DNA from 4 places in the Mesorhizobium sp. P3_A9 genome. Region 1 is predicted to be linked to each of the others. Evidence: predicted binding sites of a transcription regulator. Region 1 holds the regulator's gene; each other region holds the start of a gene.
The links. The regulator PhoB, encoded in region 1, activates phosphate uptake and scavenging genes when phosphate is short. The targets are predictions, from matches to a motif close to TGTCATNNANCTGTCAT.

Region 2: AC1DX0_RS11345 (acetoacetate decarboxylase) is a predicted target of PhoB. The motif match lies at 1,053-1,069, and genes of this name have one in related genera.
Region 3: AC1DX0_RS04855 (YdcH family protein) is a predicted target of PhoB. The motif match lies at 777-793, and genes of this name have one in related genera.
Region 4: AC1DX0_RS02910 (DUF1045 domain-containing protein) is a predicted target of PhoB. The motif match lies at 1,303-1,319, and genes of this name have one in related genera.

Annotation. Positions count from the first base shown of each region.
Region 1 is NZ_JBFUGJ010000236.1:5,738-7,935, forward strand. Features, by position in the region: gene AC1DX0_RS25045 (ROK family protein) at 1-617, shown strand, start outside; gene phoB (phosphate regulon transcriptional regulator PhoB) at 630-1,319, opposite strand; gene phoU (phosphate signaling complex protein PhoU) at 1,339-2,046, opposite strand; gene pstB (phosphate ABC transporter ATP-binding protein PstB) at 2,072-2,198, opposite strand, start outside.
Region 2 is NZ_JBFUGJ010000056.1:20,811-23,008, reverse strand. Features, by position in the region: gene AC1DX0_RS11350 (patatin-like phospholipase family protein) at 1-204, opposite strand, end outside; gene AC1DX0_RS11345 (acetoacetate decarboxylase) at 197-985, opposite strand; gene AC1DX0_RS11340 (3-hydroxybutyrate dehydrogenase) at 1,210-1,998, shown strand; gene AC1DX0_RS11335 (phosphodiesterase) at 2,072-2,198, shown strand, end outside.
Region 3 is NZ_JBFUGJ010000015.1:28,483-30,680, forward strand. Features, by position in the region: gene AC1DX0_RS04845 (IclR family transcriptional regulator) at 1-408, shown strand, start outside; gene AC1DX0_RS04850 (YdcH family protein) at 420-623, opposite strand; gene AC1DX0_RS04855 (YdcH family protein) at 863-1,036, shown strand; gene ispG (flavodoxin-dependent (E)-4-hydroxy-3-methylbut-2-enyl-diphosphate synthase) at 1,339-2,198, shown strand, end outside.
Region 4 is NZ_JBFUGJ010000008.1:25,468-27,665, reverse strand. Features, by position in the region: gene AC1DX0_RS02915 (alpha-D-ribose 1-methylphosphonate 5-triphosphate diphosphatase) at 1-504, opposite strand, end outside; gene AC1DX0_RS02910 (DUF1045 domain-containing protein) at 556-1,263, opposite strand; gene iolB (5-deoxy-glucuronate isomerase) at 1,416-2,198, opposite strand, start outside.

The DNA.
Region 1 (2,198 bases):
GCTACCGCGACGACTTCATCGCCATCCTTCTGTCGCACGGCATCGGCATGGGCCTGGTGCTGAAGGGCGAGCTGTTCACCGGTACCCATTCCTCGGGCGGCGAGTTCGGCCACATGATCCATCGGCCAGGCGGCGCGCTCTGCCGCTGCGGACGCCGCGGCTGCGTCGAGGCCTATGCCGGCAACTACGCCATCTGGCGCAACGCCAGGCAGCTCAGCGAGGACACCGAGCCGGTCGCCGATGTCAGCGACGCGCAGATGCGGGCACTGGCCGCGACGGCACGGGAACGCGACGGGCCCGAGCGCGAAGCCTACCGCAAGGCCGGTGAGGCGCTCGGCTACGCCCTCGGCAGCCTGTTCGCGCTGATCGACCCCGCACCCGTCGCGATGGTCGGCGTCAGCGCCGCCGCCTTCGACCTGATCGAGCCGGCATTGCGCGAGGCCATCGCCCAGACGGCCGGCGGCCAGCACTCGAAATCGATTTCCTTCGACACCGAACCGAACGAACTGCCGCTGATCCGCGAAGGCTGCGCCATGCGCGCCCTGACCTTCGTCGACCAGGAGATTTTCGCGCCGGGCGTGCAGGCGAGAGCTGGCACCGGCAAGAACGTTGCCTGAATCAGGTCCCGCTCAATCTTCCCTGATCGCGTAGCCCGCGCCACGAATGGTTCTGATGACATCGGGCATGCGGCCATTGTTGACCGCCTTGCGCAGGCGGCCGACATGCACGTCCACCGTACGCTCGTCGATATAGATCGTCTCGCCCCAGACATTGTCGAGCAACTGGCTGCGCGAGAAGACGCGGCCGGGATGGCGCATCATGAATTCGAGCAGGCGGAACTCGGTCGGCCCGAGCCGGATCTCGCTCTTCTTGCGATAGACCCGGTGCGATTCACGGTCGAGCACGATGTCGCCGACCTTGAGCACGCTGGACAGGACTTCCGGCTTGGCGCGGCGCAGCAGCGCCTTGACGCGAGCCATGAATTCCGGCGTCGAGAACGGCTTGACCAGATAGTCGTCGGCGCCGGTCGAGAGCCCACGGACGCGGTCGCTTTCTTCGCCCCGCGCGGTCAGCATGATGATCGGCAGCCGCTCGGTCTCGGGCCGCATCCGCAGGCGCCGGCAGAGTTCGATGCCGGACACCGCCGGCACCATCCAGTCGAGCACCAGAAGGTCGGGCACGTTCTCCTGCAAGCGGATCTCAGCCTCGTCGCCGCGCGGCACCACCTCCACCTGGTAGCCTTCGGATTCAAGATTGTAACGGAGCAGCACCCCCAGCGGCTCCTCATCCTCCACCACCATGATGCGTGGCGCGATCATTGATTGGTCACCTCTTGCGTCAGGCCGCGGGCGCCGACATCGCCGTCTCGTCCTGCTTGGGACGATTGGCGGGCAACTGCGTGCCGGTCAGGACATAGTAGGCGTTTTCGGCGATGTTGGTCACGTGGTCGCCGATGCGTTCGAGATTCTTGGCGCAGAACAGCAGATGGGTGCAAGCCGTGATGTTGCGCGGATCTTCCATCATGTAGGTCAGCAGTTCGCGGAAGACGGAGGTGTATTTGACGTCGATGCGTTCGTCGTCGGCGCGCAGCTTCGCCAGTGCGGCGGCATCGCGCGCCGCATACTCCTCGATCACGCCCTGCACCTGGATCAGCACCAGCTGCGCCATGGCGTCGATGGAATGCGACAGGTCGCGCGGCGTGGCGCTGAGACCAACGGTGCCGACACGCTTGGCGATGTTCTTGGCAAGATCGCCAATGCGTTCGAGATCGCCGGCCATGCGGATCGAGCCGACGACGTGGCGCAGATCGTCGGCCATCGGCTGGCGCTTGGCGATCAGCGTGATGGCGCGATCGTCGAGTTCGCGCTGGCGCGCATCCATGATGGCGTCGTCGGAGACCACGCGCTGTGCCAGTGCGTTGTCGGAATTCAGCAGCGCCTTGGTGGCGCCGCCGACCATCGAGCCAGCGAGATCGCCCATGTCGCTGATCAGCCTGCTGATCTGTCCGAGATCCTCGTCGAAGGCTGCGACTGTGTGTTCGGCCATGATCCTGGTCCTCGTATGCGTGCGATCAGCCGAAGCGGCCGGTGATGTAGTCTTGCGTGCGCTTCTCGCGAGGCGACGTGAAGATCTTCTCGGTTTTGTCGAACTCGACCAGCTCGCCCAGATACATGAAAGCGGTCTGCTTCGAGACGCGC
Region 2 (2,198 bases), on a different contig from region 1:
GATGATCGAGGCGTTGATCGCGCCGATCGAGACGCCGGACAGCCAGCTCGGCTCGCAGCCGGCATCGGCCAGCGCCTGGTAAACGCCGGCCTGATAGGCGCCGAGCGCGCCGCCACCCTGGAAGACCAGGGCGATGCGGTCGTACTGCGCCGAGATCTCCGCGATCGTGGCGGCTGCTTCCTTGTTTCGGTTGCGCTCAAGCACGAATTTTCTCCGGCTGGGTTGTGCTGGTTGTGAGCCGGCTGTGCTCGCTGAGATAGTCGTGCACGACCTCGCCCAAGCCAAGCGTCAGGTCGGCTTTGAAGTGGACGGCGGAGACGATGTCGAGCACCGGCAGCTTCCCCACGTCGGCCATCACATGGGGCCTGAGATCAAGCGCCGCCGGCGCCGTCCAGGCTTCCTTCAGCGTGATGTCGGTAAGGTAATAGCGCACCAGTTCGCAGATGCGCGGCGTGCCGTCGACATGCGGGATGATCTTGATCAGGAAATTGGGAGCGGCGAGCGCTGCGAGCACGGAATCGTGGTCGGCTTCCCGGTGCTTGTAGCCCATCGTGCCGGTGGCGCACAGAACGCTGCCATAGTGCAGCGTACCGACGATCACCTCGCCTTCATGGACGATCTTGGGGTTGGCCAGCTTCTTGGGGAAACCCCAGAGCTCGCGGCCGCCAGCGATCGGCGCGTCGTCGTCGAGATACATCGAATGGACGTAGCCGCCATGCTGGCCCTTATACTTCACCGGGATGACCTGGCCGGTCTCGGTGTAGTCGCCGAAGCCGGTTGAATCAGGCATGCGGATGAATTCATACTTGACCAACGGCTCGTCGATCTCCAGCGGCGCCGGCACCACGGCTTCGAGCGCCTCGCGCGTCGTGCGATAGGTGATGATGATGTATTCGCGGTCGAAGAAACGATATGGCCCGGGCGGGAAAGACGGATTGGTCAGCGGCATCGCATAGGCGCGCTTCACGACATCGGCGATTTCCAAGCTTCTCACCCACTGGTTCAGGAACGATCCATACGAGACGTGCAGGAGGATTATGTTGCACGGCAGCATGACAGTGCCATGTCACGCCGCGCCAATGCCAGCTTCAAGGCGCTCGGAAAGGATCACAACATTGTAATCGCAATGACATATGGTCATGCCATTGTTATGTTGCGGTGCACAAACCATGTGTGCCAACAGTTCCCTCACCTGTCGCGAGATCTCCCATGGGTTCCCTATCTTCGAAGAATGCGCTCGTCACCGGCTCGACCAGCGGTATCGGCCTGGCCATCGCTCGCGCCTTTGCCGCCGAAGGCGCCAACGTCACCATCAATGGTCTCGGTGACCCGGCGGCCATCGAGCAGGAGCGCGCCGGTATCGAGAAGGATTTCGGCGTCAAGTGCCGCTACTCCGACGCCAACATGATGGACGGTGCCGCGGTGAGCGCCATGGTGCATGACGCCGAGGCGGCGTTCGGCAGTCTCGACATCTTGGTCAACAATGCCGGCATCCAGCACGTCGCGCCGATCGAGGAGTTTCCCGACGACAAATGGGAAGCCATCATCCGCATCAATCTTCTGGCCGCCTTCTATGCCATCAAGGCGGTGGTGCCCGGCATGAAGGCACGCAAATGGGGCCGCATCATCAACACGGCATCGGCGCATGCGCTGGTCGCCTCGCCGTTCAAGTCGGCCTATGTCTCGGCCAAGCACGGCATTGCCGGCCTGACCAAGACTGTGGCGCTCGAAACCGCGCAGGACGGCATCACCGTCAACGCCATCGCGCCGGGCTATGTCTGGACGCCGCTGGTCGAAAAGCAGATCCCCGACACGATGAAGGCGCGCGGCATGACCGAAGAGCAGGTCAAGCACGACGTGCTSYTGGCSGCACAGCCGACGAAGGARTTCGTYACCGTCGAGGARCTTGCSGCGCTGACGCTGTTCCTGTGYTCSGAYGCRGCCAGGCAGATCACCGGCACGACCTTGCCGATGGATGGCGGCTGGACGGCRCAGTAGAGGGTCCATCGAGGCGTTCCATTTGTCCGCCGGTGCCGCCAGGTGCCAGCGGGAAAACACTGCGGTCAGGTCCATGAAAATTATCCAGCTCTCCGATCCGCATCTGATGACGCCGGGTGGCCTTCTCTATGGCTCAGATCCGCTGACAAGGTTGGAGGCCTGCCTTGCCGACATCGGCAAGAACCATGCGGATGCCGAAC
Region 3 (2,198 bases), on a different contig from region 1:
ATCGTCCACGCAAGCCCAGGCACCAGGCCGTTCCGCATCAGCTCGGCCACCGGCCTGCAGATACCGCTGCCGTGGACCGCGTCTGGCAGGTTGCTGTTGGCAGGGTTGGAGCGGGCTGAGATCGAAGCCATGGTGTCTGACGACGATCTCTTGCTACCCGATGGTCGCAAGCTGCGGCTCGATGATTTCATCGACGATATCGCCAAGGCAGGGGTGACCGGCTACTGCGTCACTTCGGGCTTGGTCGATGCCTACACGAAATGCCTTGCGGTGCCGGTCTTTTCAGCGCCGGGCAAGGTCGAGGCGACGATGTGCCTGGTGGTTCCCATCGACACGTCCGATGAGCGGACCGGCAGTCTCATCGGCCTGCTGCGCGACCGCGCGTCCAGGCTTTCGATCGGCGGATAGGCGAAAGACGGCTAAGCGATGATGTCTGGAATGATCTTGTCTTCCAGGGTCATCAGCCGGTCCTTGAGCGCCAGCTTCTTCTTTTTCATGCGCTGAATCTGCAGCGGGTCGCAGTTGGTGGCGATCATCGCGTTGATCGCGGCGTCGAAATCGGCGTGTTCCTGCTTCAGCCGGGAAAATTCGAGGCGAATATCGGCCTTTTCCTGATCGGACATTCTCTACCGTCTGCACGTCTGCGGCGCCCAAAACTGGGCCTGGTTGGGCGGGGGCGGCAATTTCTGCCACCGGCGCGCAGCCAATATCACATTTCACATTGTCGTGGAATGCTACCACGCAGCATTCGACATCCCGGTCGGAAGGTGGCAAAGTGTCATCGTGCCGTCACAGAAGCGACCTGCGGTGGACGTGTCTTTGACGGCTYCAATCGAGGAAACCATGAAAGGGAGAACCAATCATGTCTCTTGCATCCCATCTTGATGAGTTGCAGCGGAAACACGGCGACATCGAACGCGAAATCGATGACGCGATGAACCACCCATCGGTGGACGACCTCGAAATCGTGAATCTCAAGCGACGCAAGCTGGCACTCAAGGACGAGATTGAAAAATTGAGGGCGACCACGCATTGACGCTCAACTGATATAGCCGCTCATCATTTGCGGTCTTTCTTGCCGGCGGCAACCGCCGCCGGTGTCGTGGTTTTGATTTTGTCAACGGCTATGAGCCATGGCTAATATTATATCTTCAAGCTCCTTCTGACCAAGCCATTTGCGATCCTGACGGCGGCCATTTCTGGCCAGTGGCGACCTGTCGCCATTGACAAGCCATCTTTGCTCCTCCACCTCATGCCCGAACCTCAGCGCATCGGCCCCGGGGAGTGCTTGTGCGTCCAAGCGGACGCACGGAGCTTCAGAGACAAAAGGCTGCCGGCATGACCGGATATTTTTCCTTTCCTTTCCCCCGCCGCACCTCGGTCGGCGTCGATGTTGGCGGCGTGGTCGTTGGCGGCGGCGCCCCGGTRGTCGTGCAGTCGATGACCAACACCGACACCGCCGATATCGACCAGACCGTTGCGCAGGTCGCGGCACTGCACCGCGCCGGCTCSGAGATCGTYCGCATCACCGTCGARCGCGACGAAAGTGCAGCCGCCGTGCCGCGCATTCATGAACGGCTCSAGCGTCTCGGCATCAATGTGCCGCTGGTCGGCGARTTCCACTATATCGGCCACAAATTGCTCGCCGATCATCCTGCTTGTGCCGAGGCGCTGGCCAAGTACCGCATCAATCCSGGCAATGTCGGCTTCAAGGACAAYAAGGACCGGCAGTTCACTGATATCGTCGAAATGGCGATCAAACACGACAAACCGGTGCGCATCGGCGTTAACTGGGGCTCGCTCGACCAGGAGCTTCTGACCCGGCTGATGGACGACAACCAGGACAAGGGTTTCCCGCTGACGGCGCAGGAGGTGATGCGCGAGGCAATCGTGCAGTCGGCGATCCTGTCGGCCGAGATGGCCGAAGAAATCGGCCTCGGTCGGGAAAAAATCATCCTGTCGGCCAAGGTCAGCGGGGTGCAGGATCTGATCGCCGTCTATACCGAGCTTGCCACCCGCTCCAACCACGCGCTGCATCTTGGTCTCACCGAGGCCGGCATGGGCTCGAAAGGCATCGTCGCCTCGTCCGCCGCCATGGGCATCCTTTTGCAGCAAGGCATTGGCGACACCATCCGCATCTCGTTGACACCGGAGCCGAATGGCGACCGCACGCGCGAAGTGCAGGTGTCGCAGGAACT
Region 4 (2,198 bases), on a different contig from region 1:
CGCGTGGTCCATCAGCGATGCCAGCTTGACCCTCTCGTCGCCGTCGAAATTGGCAAAGGCCTTGAGGCAGTCCGGCGCCGAAACCTCGCAGCGCAGATGAATAAAATGGTCGGCTCGCAACCGGTCCTGCGCGACGCTGTCTTCGATCGCGTCGGCCAGCTTGCGGATATCGTCCGATGTCAGGTCGGCGTCCTCGTCCATTCCGACGCGCAAGGCGTCGAGCACGGTGGTGATGCCGGCGGTTGCCACCTGCGCGTCATGGGCAAGCACTGCGGCGATCGGGTTCCAGCGCACCTTCGGCCGTGGAGCGTAGTGGCCCTCGAGATGGTCGGTGTGCAGTTCGACCAGCCCGGGAATGACATAGTCGCCGCCCATATCCTCGCCGGTCCGGCCAGAACCCGCATCGATGCCGGCGATAAAGCCGTCGCGCAGCACCAGCGACCCCTCGACGATCTCGTCGGCAAGCACGATGCGGGCGTTGGAAAGAACGGTCTCGGCGGTCATTTCAGGCAGTCCTTGGTTCTTCTTGGTCGGAGCTATTCCGGCTGGGGTTATTCAGGCGATTTTTCTGGCCGGGCGACGTCCCAGCGCGTGCTGGGAAAGTACCATGAACGGCGCGCCGGGTTCGGGTTCGACAAACAGGGTCAGGGTGTCGACCAGCACCGGCTGCCGCAGAACCTCCGCGAACAGGCTGTCGATTGCTGCGCGCAAACGGGGGCTTTCCTGTGGCCCCGCCCGGCCCGACAGCGTCATGTGGAAACGAAAAGTCTCGAAGACGTAGGGGTAGCCCCACTGGCAGAGATTGCGGAACTCGGCCGGCTTCAGCGAATCCGGGCTGCGCCGTTCGATCTCGGCCTCGGTCAGCGGTGCGCGAAAACGGTCGAAGTCGCGCACCACATCGTCAGCGAAGCGGTTGAGAGAAGGCAGCGGTCCTTCCGGCACGAGCGCGAAGAAGCTGTCGATCTGGCTGACGACGAGACGCGGGATCGTCACCACGGGCGTTGCTTCGGCAAAATGGTCGAGCCCCGCGCGCAGCGAGGTCTCGGTCTCGTCGGCAGCCAGGAGGAAGGGAGCTTTCAGCGTCGCGTGAAAACCATAGCGGCGTGCCGAAGCGGTGTGGAACGCCACTTCCGCCGCCGCCAGATCGGCCACGGCCTCAACCGGSCKKGTSGCGGCRCCGAACGGATCGCGGCCSAGCCAGTTGGCGGCGATCCGCGCCAGCGGCTCGTCCTGCCTYGGGGTGAAATAGATGGCGTAGCGCATCGAAAGTCCTCGTCAGTCTCGCTGCCATAGGTGATTTCCATGACGGATTGACGAAGCTTTGAAGGGTTTTCGAAGGCAAATCGACCCCACGGGTCCTTAGCCGACGATTTTTCCGAGCTGGACCAACAAGTTCAGCCGGAATCTCCGACTGATCAGGCCTTCATCAACCATTCGTGCTCGGGCGCATTGTGGAATTTCCACGTCCGCTTCGGCCCGGCCATGACGTTGAGATAATAGAGGTCGTAGCCATGGCAGGCTGCGCAGGGGTGATAGCCCTTGGGCACCAGCACCACATCGCCGTCCTCGATCGCCATCGCTTCGTCGAGCGCGCGATGGCCATCCTGGTCGGCGTCGGTGTAGACGCGCTGGAAGGCAAAACCCTGCGGCGGGTTGAGGCGATGATAGTAGGTCTCTTCGAGATAGGATTCGGCGGGCAGATTGTCCTGGTCATGCTTGTGCGGCGGATAGCTCGACGTATGTCCGCCGGGCGTGATGACCTCGACCACCAGCAGCGAGTCCGCCGGCTTGCCTTCCGGCAGGATGTTGGTGACGTAGCGCGTGTTGGTGCCCTTGCCGCGCACCTCCTGGCCGAGATCGTCGGGTCTGATCACCCGGACCGGCAACTCGCCGCCGAGGCCAGGCGCCGAGCAGACCGCGAGTTCGAGATCCGTATCGGCCGTCACCGACCAGTCCGATCCCGCGGGAACATAGATCGACCACGGCTTGCCTTCGAAGGGCGACATGCGCTCGCCGAGCAGGCCGAGATCCTTGCCGCCGGCTTTCGCCGTGCCCTTGCCGGTGACGAACACCAGGCAGATTTCGCGATCGTCGGTTTTGCCTGAGGCGCTCTCGCCGGGCTTCAGCCGATGCAGGTCGAAACCGACATAGGTCCACCCAGCGCTTTTCGGCGTCACATGGGCAACGCGGCCATGGCC